4 regions of the Buttiauxella sp. S19-1 genome follow, and region 4 is predicted to be linked to each of the others. Evidence: predicted binding sites of a transcription regulator. Region 4 holds the regulator's gene; each other region holds the start of a gene.
The links. The regulator PurR, encoded in region 4, represses purine synthesis genes. The targets are predictions, from matches to a motif close to CANGCAAACGTTTGCNTG.
Positions count from the first base shown of each region.

Region 1 (5,358 bases), on a different contig from region 4:
GAACGCGCCAACCATCGGAACCACCAGAAACGCCATGTGTGACGGGCCAAAACGCTCGGTAATCGCCTGCATATTGGCGATAGCCGTTGGTGTTGCCCCAAGGCCAAAACCACAATGGCCCGCGGCAAGTACCGCTGCATCATAGTTTTTACCCATCAAGCGATACGTCACGAAAATCGCATATAGCGCCATAAAGATGGTTTGCACCGTCAGAATTGCCAACATTGGCAACGCCAGTGACGCCAGTTCCCACAGCTTCAGGCTCATCAGCGCCATAGCGAGGAACAGAGACAAACAAACGTTCCCCAGCACGGAAACCGCGCGTTCAAATACCCGATAGAAGCCGAGCAGTGAGAGTGTATTGCTTAGGATAACCCCAATAAATAGCACACAAACGAACGTCGGTAATTCAAAGCTGGTGCCTTGAATAAGATGCGCTACAAACTTGCCAGTAGTAAGGCAGATAGCAATCATCGCGATAGTTTCAATCAGCACCATAGAGGTGATCATGCGCCCAACCGCAGGTTTTTCGAAGGCCGTTGGATCTACGCTATCTTCTGGCGTGCCATCAGGTGTGGATGAGTGTTTGACCAGGTAACGCGCCACCGGCCCGCCAATCAAACCACCCAGTACCAAACCAAATGTTGCGCAAGCCATCGCAACTTCGGTGGCGTTCTGGAAACCATAACGCTCGCTAAATAATTTACTCCACGCCGCACCGGTACCGTGGCCACCAGACAGGGTAATGGAACCTGCCAGTAAGCCCATTAACGGGTCAAGACCTAACAGGCTCGCCATACCAATACCGATGGCGTTTTGCATCACCAGCAAACCTACTACCACGATCAGGAAAATACCGACAACTTTGCCGCCTGCACGCAAGCTGGAAAGGTTGGCATTCAGACCGATGGTGGCAAAGAAAGCCAGCATCAATGGGTCTTTCAGACTCATATCAAATTCAAATTCCCAGCCGACGCTTTTTTTGAGCACCAGTAAGGCCAGGGCGATTAACAACCCACCCGCTACAGGTTCAGGGATAGTGTATTTTTTTAATAGCGGTATGGTATGGACCATTTTTCGGCCCAGTAACAACACGAGAGTCGCAGCAACAAGGGTAGAAAGGGTGTCGAGATAAAACATAGAATTGCTCCTGTTTGCGCATATTTCTCACAGACGCTTTAATTTATCCTTCACTGGAATTTCAGGTTCTAGAAAAATCAGTAGCCGGATTTTAACCAAAAAAGAGTCGAAAGTTATATAAAAAGCTCGGTATATGTGATTTTTATCTTAAGAAACATTGTTAGCAAACGTTTGCTTTTACCATCCAGTCCGTTAAAATCACCGTTTTTTCGGCAAGGGATAATTTCTGATGTCTGTTAATGCTGTTGAGTCTGAAGGTGCGCAATCGGTTGCTCAGGCTCGTTCCAGTGAATTGATTTACCGCCTCGAGGACAGACCCCCTCTCCCACAGACTCTTTTTGCTGCCGGTCAGCACTTATTAGCGATGTTTGTTGCGGTGATCACACCGGCGATGTTGATTTGCCAGGCTCTGGGACTTCCAGCCGAAGATACCCAACATATTATCAGTATGTCGTTGTTCGCCTCCGGCGTGGCATCGATTATTCAGATTAAAGCCTGGGGCCCGGTGGGCTCTGGGCTTCTGTCTATTCAGGGCACCAGTTTTAACTTTGTTTCACCGTTAATTATGGGCGGTATGGCATTGAAAAATGGCGGGGCCGATGTTCCGACCATGATGGCCGCCCTGTTTGGCACATTAATGCTCGCAAGCTGCACCGAAATGCTGTTATCGCGCTTCCTGCATCTGGCTCGCCGCATCATCACCCCGCTGGTTTCAGGTGTGGTGGTGATGATTATCGGCCTTTCTCTTATTCAGGTTGGCCTGACGTCTATCGGCGGTGGCTATGCCGCGATGAGCGACCATACCTTTGGCGCACCAAAAAATCTGCTGCTGGCAGGTGCTGTGCTGCTGGTCATCATTCTGCTAAACCGCCAGCGCAACGCTTACTTGCGCGTGGCTTCTCTGGTTATCGCCATGGCAGTGGGTTATGCGCTGGCCTGGGCGATGGGCATGCTGCCGAATGTTGCCCCGTCAACCAACACCGAACTGATTATGGTGCCAACGCCGTTGTATTACGGCCTGGGCATTGACTGGAATCTGCTAATCCCGCTGATGCTGGTCTTTATGGTGACCTCACTGGAAACCATTGGCGATATTACCGCGACTTCTGACGTTTCTGAGCAGCCAGTTTCAGGTCCTCTATATATGAAGCGCCTGAAAGGTGGCGTGTTGGCTAATGGCCTGAACTCCTGTGTTTCTGCGGTATTCAATACCTTCCCTAACTCCTGCTTCGGCCAGAACAACGGCGTGATTCAGCTTACCGGCGTTGCCAGCCGCTACGTCGGTTTTGTCGTCGCACTGATGTTGATCGTTCTCGGCTTGTTCCCGGCAGTAAGCGGGTTTGTCCAGCACATTCCTGAGCCGGTATTAGGCGGCGCGACGATCGTGATGTTTGGCACTATTGCCGCTTCTGGTGTGCGTATTGTTTCCCGCGAACCACTGAATCGCCGTGCGATTATGATTATCGCGCTGTCTCTGGCGGTCGGGATGGGCGTGTCTCAACAACCGTTAATTTTACAATTTGCACCTGACTGGTTGAAAACGCTGCTCTCTTCCGGGATTGCGGCCGGTGGTATCACCGCTATCGTGTTAAACCTCATTTTCCCGCCTGAGAAAAATTGATGTACCTCACGCGCTGGTGATTTGTTGTCACCAGCGCGTGTTACCCCTCCTGACAATCCCATCCTTGAGCTATAACGGTAAATGGGGCATAACACCCATACCGAAACTTCATGGGATGGAAGACAATGAAATTTCTCGGAAAGCTGATCACTGCGTTATTGGTCGTCATATTTGTTGCGCTAATAGCTGCCTATTTTTTGCTGCAAACTCGTTGGGGAGCCACCCAGGTTAGCAGTTGGGTCAATGAAAAGAGCGATTACAATTTCTCTTTTGAAAAGATGAGTCATCGCCTGGCTTCGCCCACGCACCTCACGCTGACGAAAGTGACTTTCGGTCGCAAAGGCCAGCCTGCAACATTAGTGGCGCAAAATATTGATATCGACCTGAGCTCCCGGCAGTTTTCAGAGCCGATGCACTTCGACAAAATTCTGTTGCAAAACGGAACGCTAAATCTCAGCCCTAATGCTGCGCCGCTGCCTTTCCAGGCCGACATGCTGCAATTAAACGATATGGCGCTCAACAGCCCGAATACGGCATGGGACTTACGTGCGCAGCGCGTCAACGGTGGCGTGACCCCATGGCAGCCGCAGCCTGGCAAAGTCCTGGGTAATACGGCAGATATTCAATTTAGCGCAGGCTCCATGACGCTCAACGGCGTTCCCGCCACTAACGTCCTGTTGCAGGGCGCGATTAATAACCAACAAGTGACGCTCTCAACCATTGGCGCGGATATGGCACGCGGTTCGCTCACGGGTAATGCCCGGCGGCTTGCAGACGGTTCCTGGCAGATTGGTAGCCTGCGTTTGAACGACATTCGCCTGCAAACAGAAAAATCCATTGCCGATTTCCTGGCCCCGCTTGCCACCGTCCCTTCACTGAAAATTGATAGCCTGGAAGTCACCGATGCGCGGCTGGAAGGTAAAGACTGGGCGGTCACTGATTTAGATCTGAGTTTGCGCAATCTGACGCTGGCAGATGGCGGATGGCAAAGCGACGACGGGCGGTTGTCGATGAATGCCAGCGATTTTATCAATGGCGATCTGCATCTGAATGATCCGATTGTGAATATCGACTTCAGCCCGCAAGCCGCCACGCTACGCCAGTTCACTTCACGTTGGGAAAGAGGCATGGTCCGCGCCTCAGGCGTTTGGTTACGCAATGAGAAAAAGCTGGCGCTGGATGAGCTGGTTTTTGCCGGGCTTGAATATACGCTGCCGGAAGACTGGAAAGCCCGCTGGATGAAACCGCTGCCGGAATGGGTGCATTCGGTGACCATTAAAAAGCTGTCGGCGAACCGGAATCTGGTCATCGATATCGACCCGGCCTTCCCGTTCCAGTTCACCGCGTTAGACGGCACGGCGAACAATCTTGAAGTTGTGCGCAACAGCCAGTGGGGAATCTGGAGTGGCAACGCCACGCTGAATGCGTCGTCAGCCACTTTCAATCGTGTCGATGTCCGTCGCCCGTCGATTTCGTTGAATGCCACAGATAACCAGATTTCGATTACCGAGCTGAGTGCTTTTGCGGGTGAAGGTATGCTGGAAGCAACAGGGGCAATTTCGCAGGCTCCGCAACGTAATGCTGCGATAAATCTGCGAGGACGTTCGGTGCCGGTAAACGTGTTGCAACAATGGGGATGGCCGGCGTTGCCGCTGGAAGGGAATGGTAATTTACAGCTTTCCGTGACCGGCAGCCTTGCTGCGCAAGCCGCCCTTAAACCGACCGTGAACGGTACCTTGCAAGCCACCAGTTCCGACGGCAAACAAGTACAGCAAACTATGCAGAATGGCGATGTTCCCGGCGCATAAGCGCCGGGTTCTTATTCTTCTTCGTTCCCACCTTCTTCAAGTGGGCCAAAAGGTTTAGCGGGTAGTACCAGATACACTCCTTCAAATACCGCGCCTGGAGTATCATCGCCGTACAGCTCAACTTGCAATGCAACGCGAGCTTTGCGGCCTCGCGCCAGGCGGTCAAGATCACCGCTTAGCGACCCCAAATCGGCAATAGCACCCGGCCTTCCGGTGATCGGGCTGCTATATCGGATATGCGCATCGGCGAGAATAATCGTGCCGCCAAGATGCCGCTCGCGCAACATTAGCCAAATCAGCCCCCAACCCGTCAGCGTGGCGAGAGAAAACAAGCTGCCTGCAAATAAGGTCTGGTGCGGGTTTTGATTGCCTGCTTCCGGCATAGTGGTAATGAATTTCTGCCCGGTGTATTGCAGGATGCGCACGCCCATTTTTTCACTCAATGGAATGTGCTGATACCAGGCTTGTTGTAGCTGCCCACACCAGTCAGCGCGATGAAGAATGTCATCCAGTGAGGCAACCGGTTTAATCATCAAGTAGTGGCGAATCGGGGTGGTCGAAGGCGTAGTAATTTCACCTTGATTCTCAAACCCCAGTTTGGCAAAAAATTCGACGGCATCTTCACGCGCGCTACACACCACACGTTTAACCCCTTCCTGACGCGCGACAGACTCAAGCGTCATCGCCACCAGCGTTCCCAGCCCTTTATCTTGCACAGACGGATGAACCGCCATAAAGCGAATAGCCGCTTCGTTATCGGCATTGATATACAAGCGGCCAATGGCAACA
Region 1 covers NZ_JAHWLU010000045.1:9,283-14,640, forward strand. The annotation lists gene gltS (sodium/glutamate symporter) at 1-1,140, opposite strand, end outside; gene MES37_RS12010 (nucleobase:cation symporter-2 family protein) at 1,370-2,761, shown strand; gene MES37_RS12015 (AsmA family protein) at 2,887-4,569, shown strand; gene fabY (fatty acid biosynthesis protein FabY) at 4,581-5,358, opposite strand, start outside.
Region 1: a site for PurR is predicted at 1,301-1,318, ahead of MES37_RS12010 (nucleobase:cation symporter-2 family protein). Genes of this name have one in related genera too.

Region 2 (5,358 bases), on a different contig from region 4:
ATATGAAGAAAATCGTGGTGGGCAAGAAAGCCAAAGGGGTGATTAGCCTTGCGGCAACGCTCGCAGATAACCTAAAAAATATTGCCAACGCGCTCGGCAAACCGCTGGAGCGTTTGCGGATGGTGACCCTCGATAAACCCCGCCACCAGGCAATAATTGCCGAAGCTACAAGCCTGGGCGTGAAAGTGATTGCATTACCGGATGGTGACGTGGCTGCAAGCGTGATGACTTGCTTGCTGGATAATCAATACGACGTGATGTACAGCATTGGCGGCGCACCAGAGGGCGTAATTTCTGCCTGTGCGGTGAAAGCATTAGGTGGCGAAATGCAGGTGGAATTAATGGATTTCTGCCAGGCAAAAGGGGAGACGCCTGAACATCGCCAAATTGCTGATTCTGAGCAACGCCGCTGCCGTGAAATGGGCGTCGAAATCAATCGTATTTACAGCCTTGATGAAATCGTCAAAAGCGACGAGGTATTATTTTCCGCAACCGGCGTAACCGGCGGGGATATTTTGCAGGGAGTGCGCGAAGAAGGTGATGTTGTACGCACTCAAACGCTCTTGATTAATGGTATAGAGCGCACCTGTAATATTATAGACTCTTTACATCACCTCTAATGTACTGAGCTATTAATGACCACCTTGAACGAAGATGAAGTACTTGAACAACTGGAAGCGCAAAGTGATTTGGCCTCATTTATGAGCGTCGCGCACGATATTTTGCTTTCCGGCATCAGGCAATTTCTACCTTCGTTATTTGTTGATAATGATGAAGAGATCGTTGAGTACGCGGTTAAGCCTTTGCTTGCCAGAAGTGGGCCGCTGGATGATATCGACGTTGCGCTGCGCCTGATTTACGCGCTGGGGAAAATGGATAAATGGCTGTATGCCGATATTACCTGTTTTTCCCAGTTCTGTGATTTTGTGCAACACAGCAAAGTGGCAATTCAGTTTCATGATGACCTCACTTACGATTTTATTGCGAACCTCAATTCGATTACCCAAAACGCGACATTGTTTAATGCAATAAAAAGCATGAAGTATTCGGATTTCTCAATCTATTCCGAAGCGCGTTATGGCGGCTTAGTGAAAACGGCGTTATCTCTGGCGGTGACTTCATTATTGAAGGAGCTAGTCTGGTGAAAGTCACATTAATTATTAATGGATTAGAGACACAAGCCTGTTTTAAAGAACAAGAAGTCGAAGCGTTACATAAGCCTTTATTAAAGCAACTCGCCGCAAAGCAAAAGCAATTACAGCGTCGGCTGGTGGTATTTTTGGCGGCTCCACCCGGCACCGGTAAGTCAACGCTGGTGGCGTTTTGGGAATATTTGTCTTCGCTCGATCCGGCATTACCTGCGATACAGGCTTTACCGATGGATGGCTTCCATCACTACAACGAATATCTGCTTGCGAACAATCTCAAGCAACATAAAGGCGCACCGCAAACGTTTAATATTCAGAAGCTAACTGGTGCATTGCAGGATCTGCAAAAGCCTGGCAGTCGCTGGCCGCAGTACGATCGTAATCTGCACGATCCGCTGGAAAATGCGATTACCGTTGAAGCGCCCATTGTGGTGGTTGAAGGCAATTGGCTGCTGCTCAATCAGCCAGAGTGGCAGGCATTGCGCCCCCTTTGCGATTTTTCTGTGTTTATCGCTGCTCCTGCGGAATTGCTTTCCGAACGATTGATTAGCCGAAAAATACGTGGCGGCTTGAGCCGTGAGCAGGCGGAGGAATTTTTCCACGCCACTGATGGGCCGAATGTTTTACGTGTGCTCGAAGGAAGCCTGTCTGCCGATATGCAGTTAGTTATGGATGAGCAGGGTGGCTATCATCTCAATTGATACCGGCAGGGTCGTGTAAACGACTCTGTGGTATTTCCATTATTCCTGTGGATAGCTGGTTGTTATTCATTCAACGTGGGTTTCTCGTTGCATTTATTCCATCAAATTTGTGACGTATGTCAGAAGATCGGTTGCCTGTCATGGGGTAACGTTCCATTTATTCCCCGTATCGCTTAACATGGCTGAAGCGTTTCAGTCGAATAAATGTTCGACAATTAAGCAAACAATTGCAGTTTCGAGAGTGCGAGGATTCCCCTCAGACGATTGCTGGATTACTCTGTCAGCCACTTAGTCTCAGGGATTCTGGCAGGAGAGATATGACCGTTCGCATAGCAATTAATGGCTTCGGTCGCATTGGGCGCAACGTGGTACGTGCATTGTACGAATCCGGTCGCCGTGCGGAAATTACCGTCGTAGCAATCAATGAACTGGCTGATGCTGCGGGCATGGCGCATCTGTTGAAGTATGACACTAGCCATGGTCGTTTCGCCTGGGACGTTCGTCAGGAACGCAACCAGTTATGGGTAGGTGATGACACCGTCCGTATTCTGCACGAACCGGATATTGCTGATTTACCGTGGCGTGAACTGGGCGTGGATGTGGTGCTGGATTGTACCGGTGTGTTTGGCTCCCGTGCAGACGGTGAAGCGCATCTGGCTGCCGGTGCCAAAAAAGTCCTCTTCTCTCATCCCGGCGGTAACGACCTCGACGCCACCGTGGTTTACGGTGTGAATCATGAAAGTGTGGTTGCTGAACATCGCATTGTTTCGAATGCTTCCTGCACCACAAACTGCATTATTCCTATTATCAAATTGCTTGATGATGCGTACGGTATTGAATGGGGCACAGTGACCACCATCCATTCCGCGATGCACGATCAACAAGTTATCGACGCCTATCATCCAGACTTGCGCCGCACACGTGCTGCCAGCCAGTCTATTATTCCTGTTGATACGCGTCTTGCTGCTGGTATCACACGTATTTTCCCGCAATTTAACGATCGTTTCGAGGCGATTGCGGTACGTGTTCCGACCATTAACGTCACGGCGATCGATTTAAGCGTGACGGTGAAAAAAGCAGTCAATGCTAATGAAGTCAATAGGTTGCTGCAAAAAGAAGCACGTGATTCATTTCATGGTATAGTTGACTATACGGAATTACCGTTGGTCTCGACTGATTTTAACCATGATCCGCACAGTGCCATTGTTGATGGCACACAAACGCGGGTCAGTGGGCAACATCTGATTAAAACTTTAGTCTGGTGTGATAACGAATGGGGCTTTGCTAACCGAATGCTCGACACGACGTTAGTCATGGCCGCAAGTGGTTTCAGGTAAGGCGCATAAAGCGTCCGCAAAACTTTAAGAATCAACGAGAGGATTCACCATGTCTGTAATTAAGATGACCGATCTGGATCTGGCTGGAAAACGTGTTCTGATCCGTGCAGATTTGAACGTACCAGTTAAAGAAGGGAAAGTGACATCTGACGCACGTATCCGTGCATCACTGCCAACTATCGAATTAGCCCTGAAACAAGGCGCTAAAGTGATGGTAACTTCTCACCTGGGTCGTCCGACTGAAGGCGAGTACAACGAAGAATTCTCTCTGCTGCCGGTTGTTAACTACCTGAAAGACAAATTGTCTGCTCCGGTTCGCCTGGCTAAAGATTACCTCGATGGCGTTGAAGTTGCTGCGGGTGAACTGGTTGTTCTGGAAAACGTTCGCTTTAACAAAGGCGAAAAGAAAGACGACGAAACCCTGTCTAAAAAATACGCTGCACTGTGCGACGTATTCGTCATGGACGCTTTCGGTACTGCACACCGTGCACAGGCTTCTACCCACGGCGTTGGCAAATTCGCAGATATCGCTTGTGCTGGCCCGCTGCTGGCTGAAGAGCTGAGCGCACTGGGTAAAGCATTGAAAGAACCTGCTCGCCCAATGGTGGCTATCGTTGGCGGTTCTAAAGTTTCTACCAAGCTGACCGTTCTGGATTCCCTGTCCAAAATTGCTGACCAGCTGATTGTTGGTGGTGGCATCGCGAACACTTTCGTTGCTGCTCAAGGCCACAACGTCGGTAAATCCCTGTACGAAGCAGACCTGGTTGACGAAGCTAAACGCCTGCTGACTATTTGTGACATCCCAGTTCCTGCTGATGTTCGCGTAGCGACTGAGTTCTCTGAGACTGCTACGGCAACTCTGAAATCTGTCAACGACGTGAAATCTGACGAGCAGATTCTGGATATCGGTGATGCTTCTGCGCAGCAACTGGCTGAAATCCTGAAGAATGCAAAAACCATTCTGTGGAACGGCCCGGTTGGCGTGTTCGAATTCCCGAACTTCCGTAAAGGTACTGAAATCGTTGCCAATGCAATCGCAGACAGCGAAGCGTTCTCTATTGCAGGCGGCGGTGACACCCTGGCAGCTATCGACCTGTTCGGTATTGCAGACAAAATCTCCTACATCTCCACTGGTGGCGGCGCTTTCCTCGAATTCGTGGAAGGCAAAGTTCTGCCAGCAGTAGCTATGCTCGAAGAGCGCGCTAAGAAGTAATGATGATGGGCAGGGTCTCCTGCCCGTTTAATTTTTGCCGCCGCTAAGTCTTAGGTGGCACAAACGTTTTTTCTAACGGCCGACGATACAGGACAACCAAACATGTCTAAGATTTTTGATTTCGTAAAACCAGGTGTTATCACCGGTGATGACGTACAGAAAGTTTTCCAGGTAGCAAAAGAAAACAATTTTGCTCTGCCAGCAGTTAACTGCGTAGGCACTGACTCTATCAACGCCGTTATCGAAACTGCTGCAAAAGTTAAAGCACCAGTTATCGTTCAGTTCTCCAACGGTGGCGCAGCGTTCATGGCGGGTAAAGGCCTGAAAGCTGAAGGCCAACAAGCTGCAATCCTCGGTGGTATCTCTGGTGCGCACCATGTGCATCTGATGGCTGAACATTACGGTGTTCCAGTTATCCTGCACACTGACCACTGCGCTAAGAAACTGCTGCCATGGTTAGACGGCCTGTTGGACGCTGGCGAAAAACACTTCGCAGCAACTGGCAAACCACTGTTCTCTTCTCACATGATTGACCTGTCAGAAGAGTCCCTGGAAGAGAACATCGAAATCTGTTCTAAGTATCTGGAGCGTATGTCTAAAATCGGCATGACTCTGGAAATCGAACTGGGTTGCACCGGTGGCGAAGAAGATGGCGTAGATAACAGCCATATGGACGCATCTTCTCTGTACACTCAGCCAGAAGACGTTGATTACGCTTACGAAAAACTGAATGCTATTAGCCCACGCTTCACTATCGCGGCTTCTTTCGGTAACGTTCACGGCGTTTACAAACCAGGTAACGTGGTTCTGACCCCAACTATCCTGCGCGATTCTCAGGACTATGTTTCTAAGAAACATAATCTGCCGCACAACAGCCTGAACTTCGTATTCCACGGTGGTTCTGGTTCTTCTGCTCAAGAAATCAAAGACTCCGTAAGCTACGGCGTAGTGAAAATGAA
Region 2 covers NZ_JAHWLU010000166.1:1,758-7,115, forward strand. The annotation lists gene glpX (class II fructose-bisphosphatase) at 1-620, shown strand, start outside; gene MES37_RS22565 (MltR family transcriptional regulator) at 636-1,145, shown strand; gene MES37_RS22570 (nucleoside/nucleotide kinase family protein) at 1,142-1,849, shown strand; gene epd (erythrose-4-phosphate dehydrogenase) at 2,167-3,186, shown strand; gene pgk (phosphoglycerate kinase) at 3,236-4,399, shown strand; gene fbaA (class II fructose-bisphosphate aldolase) at 4,502-5,358, shown strand, end outside.
Region 2: a site for PurR is predicted at 1,970-1,987, ahead of epd (erythrose-4-phosphate dehydrogenase). Genes of this name have one in related genera too.

Region 3 (5,358 bases), on a different contig from region 4:
AGCGCATTTTCTCGCCATCAACCTGGCCGAGCACCACCGTACACGCCCCGCAATCACCCGATGCGCACCCTTCTTTGCTGCCACAGCGCTGTTCACTGCCGCGCAGCCAGTTCAGCACCGTGGTATTTGGGTCAACGTTATCAAGGGTCTTTAAGGTTTGATTGAGCAAAAATTGAATCATGCCGCGACCTCCAGCGAGCCACGTTGCCAGACGCATTTACCGTTTACCCAGGTGTGCCAGATGTTACGGTCATCGCCGAGCGTCATCAGCACGAACAACTTTTCATAAATATCCCGACTGTTGGCGTAGCGCAGTTTCTGCAATGGCGTTACGGCTAAGTCCAGCACCACAAAATCCGCCTCTTTACCGGGCAGGAAGTTGCCGATTTTGTCATCCAGATCCAGCGCGTGTGCCCCGCCCAATGTAGCGTGATAAAACGCTTCGCTAGCGCACAGACGGTATCCTTGCAGTTGGGCAACTTTGTATGCTTCGGCCAGGGTTTGTAGCATGTTAAAGGTGGTGCCTGCGCCAACGTCGGTACCAATCCCCATGCGGATCCCCCGCTCATGGCACTGTTTGAGGTTAAACAGCCCGCTGCCGAGAAACAGATTTGAGGTTGGGCAAAAGGCGATGGCCGATTCAGTGCGGTGCAGGCAATCCCATTCACACTCTTGCAAATGGATGGCGTGAGCAAACACGCTGCGTTTTCCGGTGAGTTGGTACTGGTGATAAACGCCAAGATAGCTTTCAGAGTCGGGCCACAGGTTTTTCACCCATTCCACTTCGGCACTGTTTTCACTTAAATGGGTATGCAGCCAGGTATCGGGAAATTCTTCGCGCAGTGTCTGCACCACTTTGAGTAATTCAGGTGAAGATGTCGGCGCAAAACGCGGCGTCAGCGCATAGTTCAGGCGCCCTTTTTTATGCCAGCGCTGAATCAACTCACGCGTTTGCTGATAACTTTGCGCCGGTGTTTCGGTAAGATATTCCGGCGCGTTGCGATCCATCATCACTTTGCCCGCAATGATGCGCATGGAAAGATGTTCTGCTGCGCTGAAAAGCGCTTCCACCGACTGCGGATGAACCGTGCCAAAAACCAATGCGGTGGTGGTACCGTTGCTCAACAGTTGGCCAAGGAAAAATGCTGACATTTTCGCGGCGTACGAACTGTCCTGATACTGGCTCTCAACCGGGAAAGTGTAAGTTTGTAGCCATTCGAGTAACTGCTCGCCATACGCGCCTATCATTTCTGTTTGCGGATAATGCAGGTGGGTATCAACAAAGCCGGGAATGATTAATTTGCCGCGATAATCGAGATAATCACTTTCGCTACGCAAATGCATGCGCCCTTCTTCCCATGGCAACAAAGCCACCACCGTACCACCATCAATAAATAACAACGCATCATCATGGTGACGCGCATTCGCCAGCAACTCGTCAGGACGAGTTCCGGTTTGGGTTATATCGAAGAACTGGCCGCGTAACGCCTGCGTGTAATTAACTGTCATCGCCATGCCTGTAATGGTTTTGTGAAGAATGAGTTAATGATTGCAATGTTGATGCCACATTGAGGTTTGTCTTTAATCTTTTTTATAACAGTAGCTTAGAATACATTTTCCTTTGCTGCGCAACATTTAAGCAACTTTAGAGAAGGCAATCGGTTGCCTTTGGTCGCAATCGGTTGCCTTTTGGTATTATTAGTTGAGGATGCAAAAATCCGCGGGGTCTCATGCACCAGAAAGTTGCACACGGCAGATACCGCTGCACCAGCAGCGTGCAGGCCCTTGCAACGTCGTTTTTAGCACAAAGTTGAATTATCACTAACTGCCTTAGCATGCTAAGGTATTACCAAACAAAAACCTTTGAGGAACAGTGAGATGATTATTTTGGTGACCGGTGCAACTTCCGGATTTGGTGAGAGTATTACTCGTCGTTTCGTACAACAGGGTCATAAAGTCATTGCTACTGGACGCCGTCAGGAACGTCTGCAAGAGCTCAAAGATGAGCTGGGTGAAAGCATCATTACGCTGCAACTTGATGTGCGTAACCGTGCGGCTATCGAAGTGGCGATGGAACAGTTACCGGCGGCCTGGCGCAACATTGATGTGCTGGTGAATAATGCGGGCCTGGCGCTGGGTATGGAACCGGCTCATAAAGCGGACCCGGATGACTGGGAAACGATGATTGATACCAACAACAAAGGCCTCGTGTATATAACGCGCGCCGTGCTGCCTGGCATGGTCGAGCGTGATCGCGGTCATATTATTAATATCGGTTCTACCGCGGCTAACTGGCCATATGCTGGTGGCAACGTGTACGGGGCCACGAAAGCATTTGTGCGCCAGTTCAGCCTGAACTTACGTACCGATCTGCATAAGACGGCAATCCGCGTGACGGATATCGAGCCTGGTTTGGTCGGCGGTACTGAGTTTTCCAATGTACGTTTCAAAGGTGATGACGGCAAAGTCGAGAAAACCTATGAAAACGCCAACGCTTTAACCCCTGAAGATGTGACCGAAGCGGTTTGGTGGGTGGCGACACTGCCTAAACACGTCAACATCAATACGCTTGAGATGATGCCGGTTAGCCAGACGTTTGCTGGATTAAGCATTCACCGCGAAGGTTAATCACCTTGTCCATATTCGAAGGGATTTCGGGTATGGGCGACCGTGCAAATAAATGTTAAATTTGCACGGTTCTTCCAAAAAAAGAAAAATTTAATGCTACCGTCAACATTGCTTAACCCCACTCAGCCCGTTAACCAACAAATCTATCGCATTTTGCGTCGCGATATTGTGCGTTGCCTGATTCCGCCAGGAACGCCGCTGTCTGAAAAAGAAGTGGCAATCCGCTTTGAAGTGTCCCGCCAACCGGTTCGTGAAGCCTTTATCAAACTGGCGGAAACTGGCCTGGTGCAAATTCGCCCGCAGCGTGGAACTTACGTTAATAAGATTTCCGTCAGCCATGTTAAGAACGGCTGCTTTATCCGTGAAGCGATTGAGCGTGCGGTAGCGAAGCGTGCGGCAAGTATGGCGACAGACGAGCACCTTTATATGCTCGAGCAATTGCTGAACCAACAACGCATCGCCATTGACCGCAACCAGTTAGACGACTTCTTCCAGTTAGATGACGAATTTCACCAGCAACTGGCGCTGGTTGCCGATTGTAGCCTGGCCTGGGACACGGTCGAAAACATCAAAGCGACGATGGACCGGGTGCGTTATATGAGCCTTGATCACGTTTCGCCACCAGAGATGCTGCTCGCACAACATTACGATATTTTCGACGCCTTAAAACGCCATGATGAAGACGGTGTGGATCAGGCGATGTACCGCCATCTGCATGAGATTAGCCAGTCGATATTATTGATTCGTAAAGAGAAGCGTGACTGGTTTAGTGAAGAGTAATGTTTGAAGAAGAATGATTGAAGTCTCGCCCGTCACCGGGCGAGATTAATATGTAGTATTTAGAACTTAGCCACTGTCGCTTTCGCACCGTTTTCACGTAACGCCAAATAACTCTCAGTGACTCGCTGAACGAATTTCTCGTTAGCTGGCAAATCCTCACCAAAGATAGTTTTCAGCCCCAGAAGAGCTTTAACACGGGTTTCCCCTTCTTTGCTTGACGCCACCGCTTGCTGAATCGCCGGCAGTAATGGGTCGCTCACTTCAATTGGATTACCCTGCTCATCAACACCGCCAACATAACGCATCCAACCGGCAACACCCAGCGCCAACAGATCAAACTGACTACCGTTTGCCAGATGCCAACGAATGGAGTCTAACCAACGTTGTGGCAGCTTCTGGCTACCGTCCATGGCAATTTGCCAGGTACGGTGGCGCAGTGCCGGGTTGGTGTAACGGGCAATTAATGAATCCGCATATTTTGCCAGATCAACACCCTGCACGGTTAAGGTAGGTGCTTGTTGTTGCAGCATTAATGCCTTAGCAGTCCGACGGTAGTTTTCATCCTGCATACATTCAGAAATATGCTGATAACCCGCCAGGTAACCCAGGTAAGCCAGGAAGGAGTGGCTGCCGTTGAGCATGCGAAGTTTCATTTCTTCGTATGGCAGAACGTCTTTTACGAGTTCCGCGCCTGCTTTTTCCCATTCAGGACGGCCAGCAACGAAGTTATCTTCGATGACCCACTGACGGAAAGGTTCGCAAGCCACAGCCGCAGGATCAGCAACGCCGGTCGCTTGTGCCACTTGTTCCAGCGTTTCAGCCGTAACCGCTGGCACAATGCGGTCAACCATGGTGGATGGGAATGTCACATTCGCTTGGATCCACGCCGCCAGTTCCGGGTTCAACGCCTGCGCATAGGCAGTAATAACGTTACGGGTGACATGACCGTTTTCAGGCATGTTGTCACAAGACATCACGCTAAATGCTGGCAGACCCGCAGCTTTACGGCGCGCCAGCGCTTCAACAATCACACCTGGCGCAGATTTTGGCTGCTGTGGATTAGCAAGATCATGGGCGATTAACGGGTGGTCCAGCAGGATGGTGCCGGTAGCTGGAGTGTGGCAATAGCCTTTTTCAGTCACGGTCAGGGAAACAATGGCCACTTCAGGTTGGGTCAGTGCACTAAATACCGCTTCCAGACCATCAACCTGCGCATGAATGGCGTCTTTCACCACACCCACTACGCGGCAATGCCAGGCGTCGGCAGACATTTCTGCCACGCTATAAAGGTTGTCCTGCTGCTTCAAATCAACAATTTGCTGCTCGCCACCAATCAAATTGACTTCGCAGTAACCCCAGTCGCTACCATGTTCATTAGCCAGGATGTCGGCATAAACTGCCTGATGTGCGCGATGGAACGCACCAAAACCCAGATGAACGATGCGTGATACCAGTTTGCTACGGTCATATTTCGGGAGAATAGCTTTTGCAGATAAGAGTTTGTTTTCCATTTTTACAACTCGCTGTGTAGTAACTTGGGGACAGCTACAGACTACCTGCTATGGTAGTCTGCATTTTGATTTGAATTAAACTTTAGCCATTTGGTATGACACGAAATTCAAAGCTGTATAACAACTCATGGTTTGCGCTTTCACACATGCAGGCCTTTTACCGCGCGCTGTGATTTTGGCGTTTCAGCGGCATCTTCCAGTACGCTGAGGTCGCGGTCTCTGACTTCCGGCATCAGCAGTGCTGAAATCAAACCAACGACAGAGTAAGCAATCATCATCACTACAATCGGCCACCAGGAATCGGTCATGTTGACGAAAATACCCGCCAGCACCGGGCCAAAGCCGACGGCTACCAGACCACCCGCCTCTTTAGATATTGCCATTCGGGTAAAGCGATTACGCGAACCAAACATTTCTGCCATGGTGATATTTTCCAGAG
Region 3 covers NZ_JAHWLU010000013.1:10,275-15,632, reverse strand. The annotation lists gene xdhA (xanthine dehydrogenase small subunit) at 1-181, opposite strand, end outside; gene guaD (guanine deaminase) at 178-1,509, opposite strand; gene ydfG (bifunctional NADP-dependent 3-hydroxy acid dehydrogenase/3-hydroxypropionate dehydrogenase YdfG) at 1,879-2,628, shown strand; gene MES37_RS05135 (GntR family transcriptional regulator) at 2,722-3,408, shown strand; gene MES37_RS05130 (mannitol dehydrogenase family protein) at 3,468-4,919, opposite strand; gene MES37_RS05125 (MFS transporter) at 5,060-5,358, opposite strand, start outside.
Region 3: a site for PurR is predicted at 1,652-1,669, ahead of guaD (guanine deaminase). Genes of this name have one in related genera too.

Region 4 (5,358 bases):
CCTGGATATCGAAAGGGCGCGGGCCGTTAATTTCCACGCCAGCCTGCGTGAGCATTTCGCTCACGATTCGATACCACGGGTTATTTCTTATGCTGACTTCTTCTATACACGATGAACTCATAGCTTCTCCATCACCATTGTGAGAGGAACCTTAAAACAGCGTAGACGCTATTTTGGGCATGTGAGAAATGTCACGGAAAATACCGCGAGCCTGATATCCGACGTAGAACAGAGAAAGGGGGGCGAGAGCCCACAAAAAAAGCTTCTAAAACAACAAACGGGAGCACAAAGGCTCCCGTCAAAACGTCATTATTATTGTGCTGACGGTCAAGCCGTAAATAAGTATAGGCTCGCCCAGGCGGTGATTCAATGAAATATTGTTAGCAAGCTAACTACATTGCTGTCACGCAAACGATACATTAATGTGCATCGGATTCAGCAGGTTGCCAGACTTTGACATGACTACGGCGTTGCAGCAAGTAGCCCAACATGGCTAAGACGATGGTCACCAGCATGACGCTGGTGGTGGTCAACAACGGGGTTGCGACCAACCATGACACCATCAAACTTGCCAGGAAGCACAAACCTAATTGCAGCGTATTTTGCAATGCAGCTGCTTTACCGGTGGCCTGTGGGAATGGCAACAAGGCTGAAGCAACGACGATCGGGTAAATCGCACCATTAGCAATCGCCATCACGCAGAATGGAATCAATAGCAGCGTGAGGCTGGCATGGCCGCTGACCGCCACACCCCAGGTACCGAAAATGCTCAGGGTGTAGAGCGCAAGTAACCATGGCAACATTTGCTTGCCTTGCCATTTTTGCAGCGCGCTACGGCAGCCGTAGCCGCCAATCAAGAAGGCGATGGTTTGCGGCACATAACTCAGGCCAATAACCGCCGGGCTATAACCCATATCGTTAAGAATGAATGGCGAACCGGTCAGCCAGGCAAAGAAGCTGGCGGAGCAGGCGGCATAAATCAATACGTTCCCGCTGTACACGCGTGAGCGCAGCAAAGAGGTAAAGCTGACTTTATTATCTTCGGTTTGCGGATGGTGCTGAGTGCGGGGTTTCAGACGTAAAGTCGGGATCATCAGCACCAGCGTGATGGCAAACAGAGTGGCGAAAATCGCCTGCCAGTCAAAGTGAGTCAAAATCCAGCTACCGAGCAGCGGTGCCAACGCCGGAGACAAGCCAACCAGTGGCATAATGGTGGCGAAAATACGGTTAGCGCGATTCGCCGGATAGTAATCGGTCACCAAAGCTTGCCAACTGACGGCCGCAGAACAGACGCCAACCGCCTGAACAAAACGCAGTACCAGTAGCGCGGTGGCGCTTTCAACCCACAGCATGCCAATACAACCGATGGCGAACAGGCTCAAACCCGCCAGTAATACCGGTTTACGACCGAAGTGGTCTGACAATGGACCCCACATCAACTGGGCAAACGCAAAGCCGGCAAGGAACAGACTCAGGCTGGCACTGACGGCAGAGGCGTCGGTCTGTAAATCTTGCTGAATGGCAGCGAAAGCAGGCAGATACATGTCTGTGGCGAGGAACCCCAGCACACTTAATCCGGCCAGCCAGATAAGAAATCCTTTTGATGGTTGCATAATTTTCTCTTGTTTTATCTTGCAGGTTAATCGCCGCGAGAGTGTACGGAGTGCAATTACGCTTGTGAAACGCTAATATTTGTAGGTTGCGTTCAAAAAATTTGTGAGCAAAGAAATGTGGTCAGAATACTCGCTGGAAGTCATCGATGCGGTAGCGCGCAATGGCAGCTTCAGCGGTGCAGCACAAGAGTTGCACCGCGTTCCGTCTGCCATTAGTTATACGGTGCGGCAACTCGAAGATTGGTTAGCCGTTCCGCTATTCGAACGTCGTCATCGGGATGTTGAATTAACCCCTGCTGGCGTCTTTTTTCTCAAAGAAGGCCGCTCTGTTATCAAAAAAATGATGACGACACGGCAACAGTGCCAACAGATCGCCAATGGATGGCGCGGTCACCTGGCGATTGCAGTTGATAACATTGTAAAACCGGAGCGAACGCGGCAACTGGTGCTGGATTTCTATCGCCATTTTCCTGATATCGAATTACGTATCTTTCAGGAAGTGTTCAACGGCGTGTGGGATGCGCTGGCGGATGGACGCGTAGAAGTGGCGATTGGCGCGACTCAGGCGATTCCGGTTGGGGGGCGTTATGCCTTCCGTGATATGGGAACGTTGAGCTGGCGTTGCGTGGTGGCTTCCTCGCACCCACTGGCACAGTGCGACGGGACGTTAAGCGATGATGACCTGCGTGCCTGGCCATCGCTAGTTCTGGAAGATACTTCGCGTTCATTACCAAAACGAATTACCTGGCTGTTAGATAACCAGCGCCGCGTGGTAGTGCCTGATTGGGCGTCCGGTTCGGATTGCTTGAGCGCGGGGTTGTGTATCGGCATGGTGCCGTTACATATTGCCAAACCGTGGGTTGCTTCAGGGAAATGGCGCGAATTAACGCTGGATAATCCATTCCCTGACGCGGCATGTTGCCTGACATGGCAGCAAAACGATGCATCGCCAGCGTTGGCCTGGCTGTTGGATTACTTAGGCGATAGTGACACGATGAATCAGGAGTGGTTACAGGAGCCGCTGTAAGTCTGCTGGATGTCGCTTGCGCGACATCCGACACACACTTAGCGGCGATAATCGCGAAACGGGCCATCAGCCACAGAGCGGCGTTCAATCAGACGCGGGTGAACCTCAATCGACTGCGACTCTTCGCGTTTGTTGACGATTCTATCCAGCAGCATATTAAACGCCGTTTCCCCTAGCGAATCTTTCGGCTGGTGGATGGTGGTCAATGCTGGTGAGAAGTAACGCGCGTTGCGTACGTTGTCGTAACCGATAACGGAAATATCCTGCGGCACGCGCAGCCCCATTTCATCAGCAGCGCAAATAGCACCCATCGCCATAATGTCGCCGCCACAGAATACCGCTGTTGGGCGATGAGACTGGCCGATGATCTGCTGCATGGCGCGGTAACCTGATTCAGGTTCAAAGTCACCCTGAACAATCCAGTTTTCCGGAATGGAAATTCCCGCTTCTTCCAGTGCTTTCATAAAGCCTGCATGGCGGCCGCCACCGGTGTTACGTTCCATTTGCCCGGGAATGGCGCCAATTTCGCGGTGGCCGCGTTCAATCAAATAACGTCCAGCAAGATAACCGCCGTGGAAAGCGTTATCGACCACGGAGTCGGTGAAATCGGCACGAGCCTCGCCCCAGTCCATCACCACCATAGGGATGTGACGGTACTCTTCAAGCATGGTGAGCAATGATTCAGGATATTCAGAGCACATCACTAACAGGCCATCGACACGCTTTTGTGCCATCATCGATAAGTAAGCGCGCTGCTTTTCAAAGTTGTTGTGCGCGTTGCCCAAAATCAGGGTGTAGCCTTTTTCAAAGCAGCTATTTTCCACCGCTTCGATTATCTCGGCGAAATAGGGTGCTTCACTGGAAGTGGCAAGCAGACCAATCGTTTTGGTGTGATTAACTTTCAGGCTTCGTGCTACGGCGCTTGGCGAGTAGTGCAATTCTTTAATTGCTGCCCACACCGCATTGCGCGTTTCTTCCGCCACAAAACGGGTTTTGTTAATCACATGTGATACGGTTGTAGTGGAAACGTTTGCGCGCTTCGCCACGTCCTTGATTGTCGCCATTAAAATTCACTCCGGGCTATATCGTAAACCCTTGATTGCTATTATGTTAAACGTTTGCGTACGCTGACTCCACAGGCAACATGATGGTTGCAGGTATGCCGGGATTGCGACATAAAACGGGAGGAGGGCATTGAATTGACGATACGCAACAAATTAGCGAGGGATTTTGGCCTATCCAGGCGAAAAGTGGAAGAGGGAAAATTGATATCAGATTAAAACCTGGAGGATTTTTATCTCTGGTTGTGGGAAAATCACCCTGACACATCGATTGTATGGATATAAAAGGAGTTTAATGATGAGCACCGATTTGAAATTTTCAATCACGACGACGGTAATTGTTTTGGCTTTGATTGTTTTCGGCGCACTAACTGCCGTACTGCACTGATTTTTACGCTTTGATCAAGATGGGCCGCAAATCGCGGCCCATTTACTTTTGCATTAAGCTGCTAAATTCTTCGCAACAAACGCCCAGTTCACCAGCGCCCAGAAATGCTCAAGGTAGCCAGCACGAGCATTGCGGTAGTCGATGTAGTACGCATGTTCCCACACATCCACAGTCAACAGCGGTTTAGCTGCAGTCGTCAGTGGGGTGCCAGCGTTAGAGGTAGAAACAATCGCTAATGCGCCATCTTCCTGTTTAACCAGCCATGTCCAGCCAGCACCGAAGTTCTTGATAGCAGCATCAGTAAATTGCTGCTTGAACTCAGCGAAGCTACCAAAAGATTTATTGATGGCTTCCAGCAGTTCGCCAGTTGGCTCGCCGCCAGCATTTGGTGCCAGGCAGTTCCAGTAGAAAGTGTGGTTCCAGACCTGAGCGGCGTTGTTAAATACGCCACCTTCGGAAGTACGAACGATCTCTTCGAGGGTTTTACCCTCAAACGCGCTGCCTTTAACCAGATTATTCAGGTTAGTGACATAGGTTTGATGGTGTTTACCGTAATGGTATTCCAGGGTTTCGGCGGAGATATGCGGTGCTAAAGCATCTTTTGCATACGGTAGTGCAGGTAGTTCGAACGACATTGCTAACTCCTTATTATTGTTTACATCTAGACAACACTTTTAGTGCGGGTTTAGGGTAACAAATTGAAAGGGTAAGCAAAAGAGGAACACGCCTGCCCAATGAAGGGCAGGCGCAGATTTTCGACGAATTTTTAACGAATGGTTTTGGAGGTCATGACACGTTTAGCGCCAACATAGTGGCGTTGCCAGTAATCTTCGCTCAAGGAAGTGATTTGGATATCCCTGCCAGAACGTGGAGACTGAATGAACTTACCGTTGCCTACATACACGCCTACGTGATCCGCAGTGCCGCGACCTTGTGTACGGAAGAATACCAGGTCACCTGTTTCCAGCTCACCACGATCCACCGAAGAGGCATCACGCAGGTGATACATTTCGTTAGCAGTGCGGGGAATACGGAACTTCACCAAATCTTTATAGGCGTAATAAACCAGACCGCTGCAATCGAAACCGGTACGCGGTGAAGTCCCACCCCAGCGATACGGTTTGCCAATCTGGCCCATCAATTTGTTCATCGCCGTTTTCTGTGCTTTTTGCACCCGGACTTTATGCGCAGCGGCAATCGTCGTTGGTGGCTCTGCTTTGACTTTCACGCAATGCGTTTTATAACCTTTACGAGGTTTACTGCATTTTT
Region 4 covers NZ_JAHWLU010000063.1:10,884-16,241, reverse strand. The annotation lists gene cfa (cyclopropane fatty acyl phospholipid synthase) at 1-121, opposite strand, end outside; gene punC (purine nucleoside transporter PunC) at 420-1,613, opposite strand; gene punR (DNA-binding transcriptional activator PunR) at 1,729-2,640, shown strand; gene purR (HTH-type transcriptional repressor PurR) at 2,679-3,704, opposite strand; gene cydH (cytochrome bd-I oxidase subunit CydH) at 3,997-4,089, shown strand; gene sodB (superoxide dismutase [Fe]) at 4,143-4,724, opposite strand; gene MES37_RS14540 (C40 family peptidase) at 4,856-5,358, opposite strand, start outside.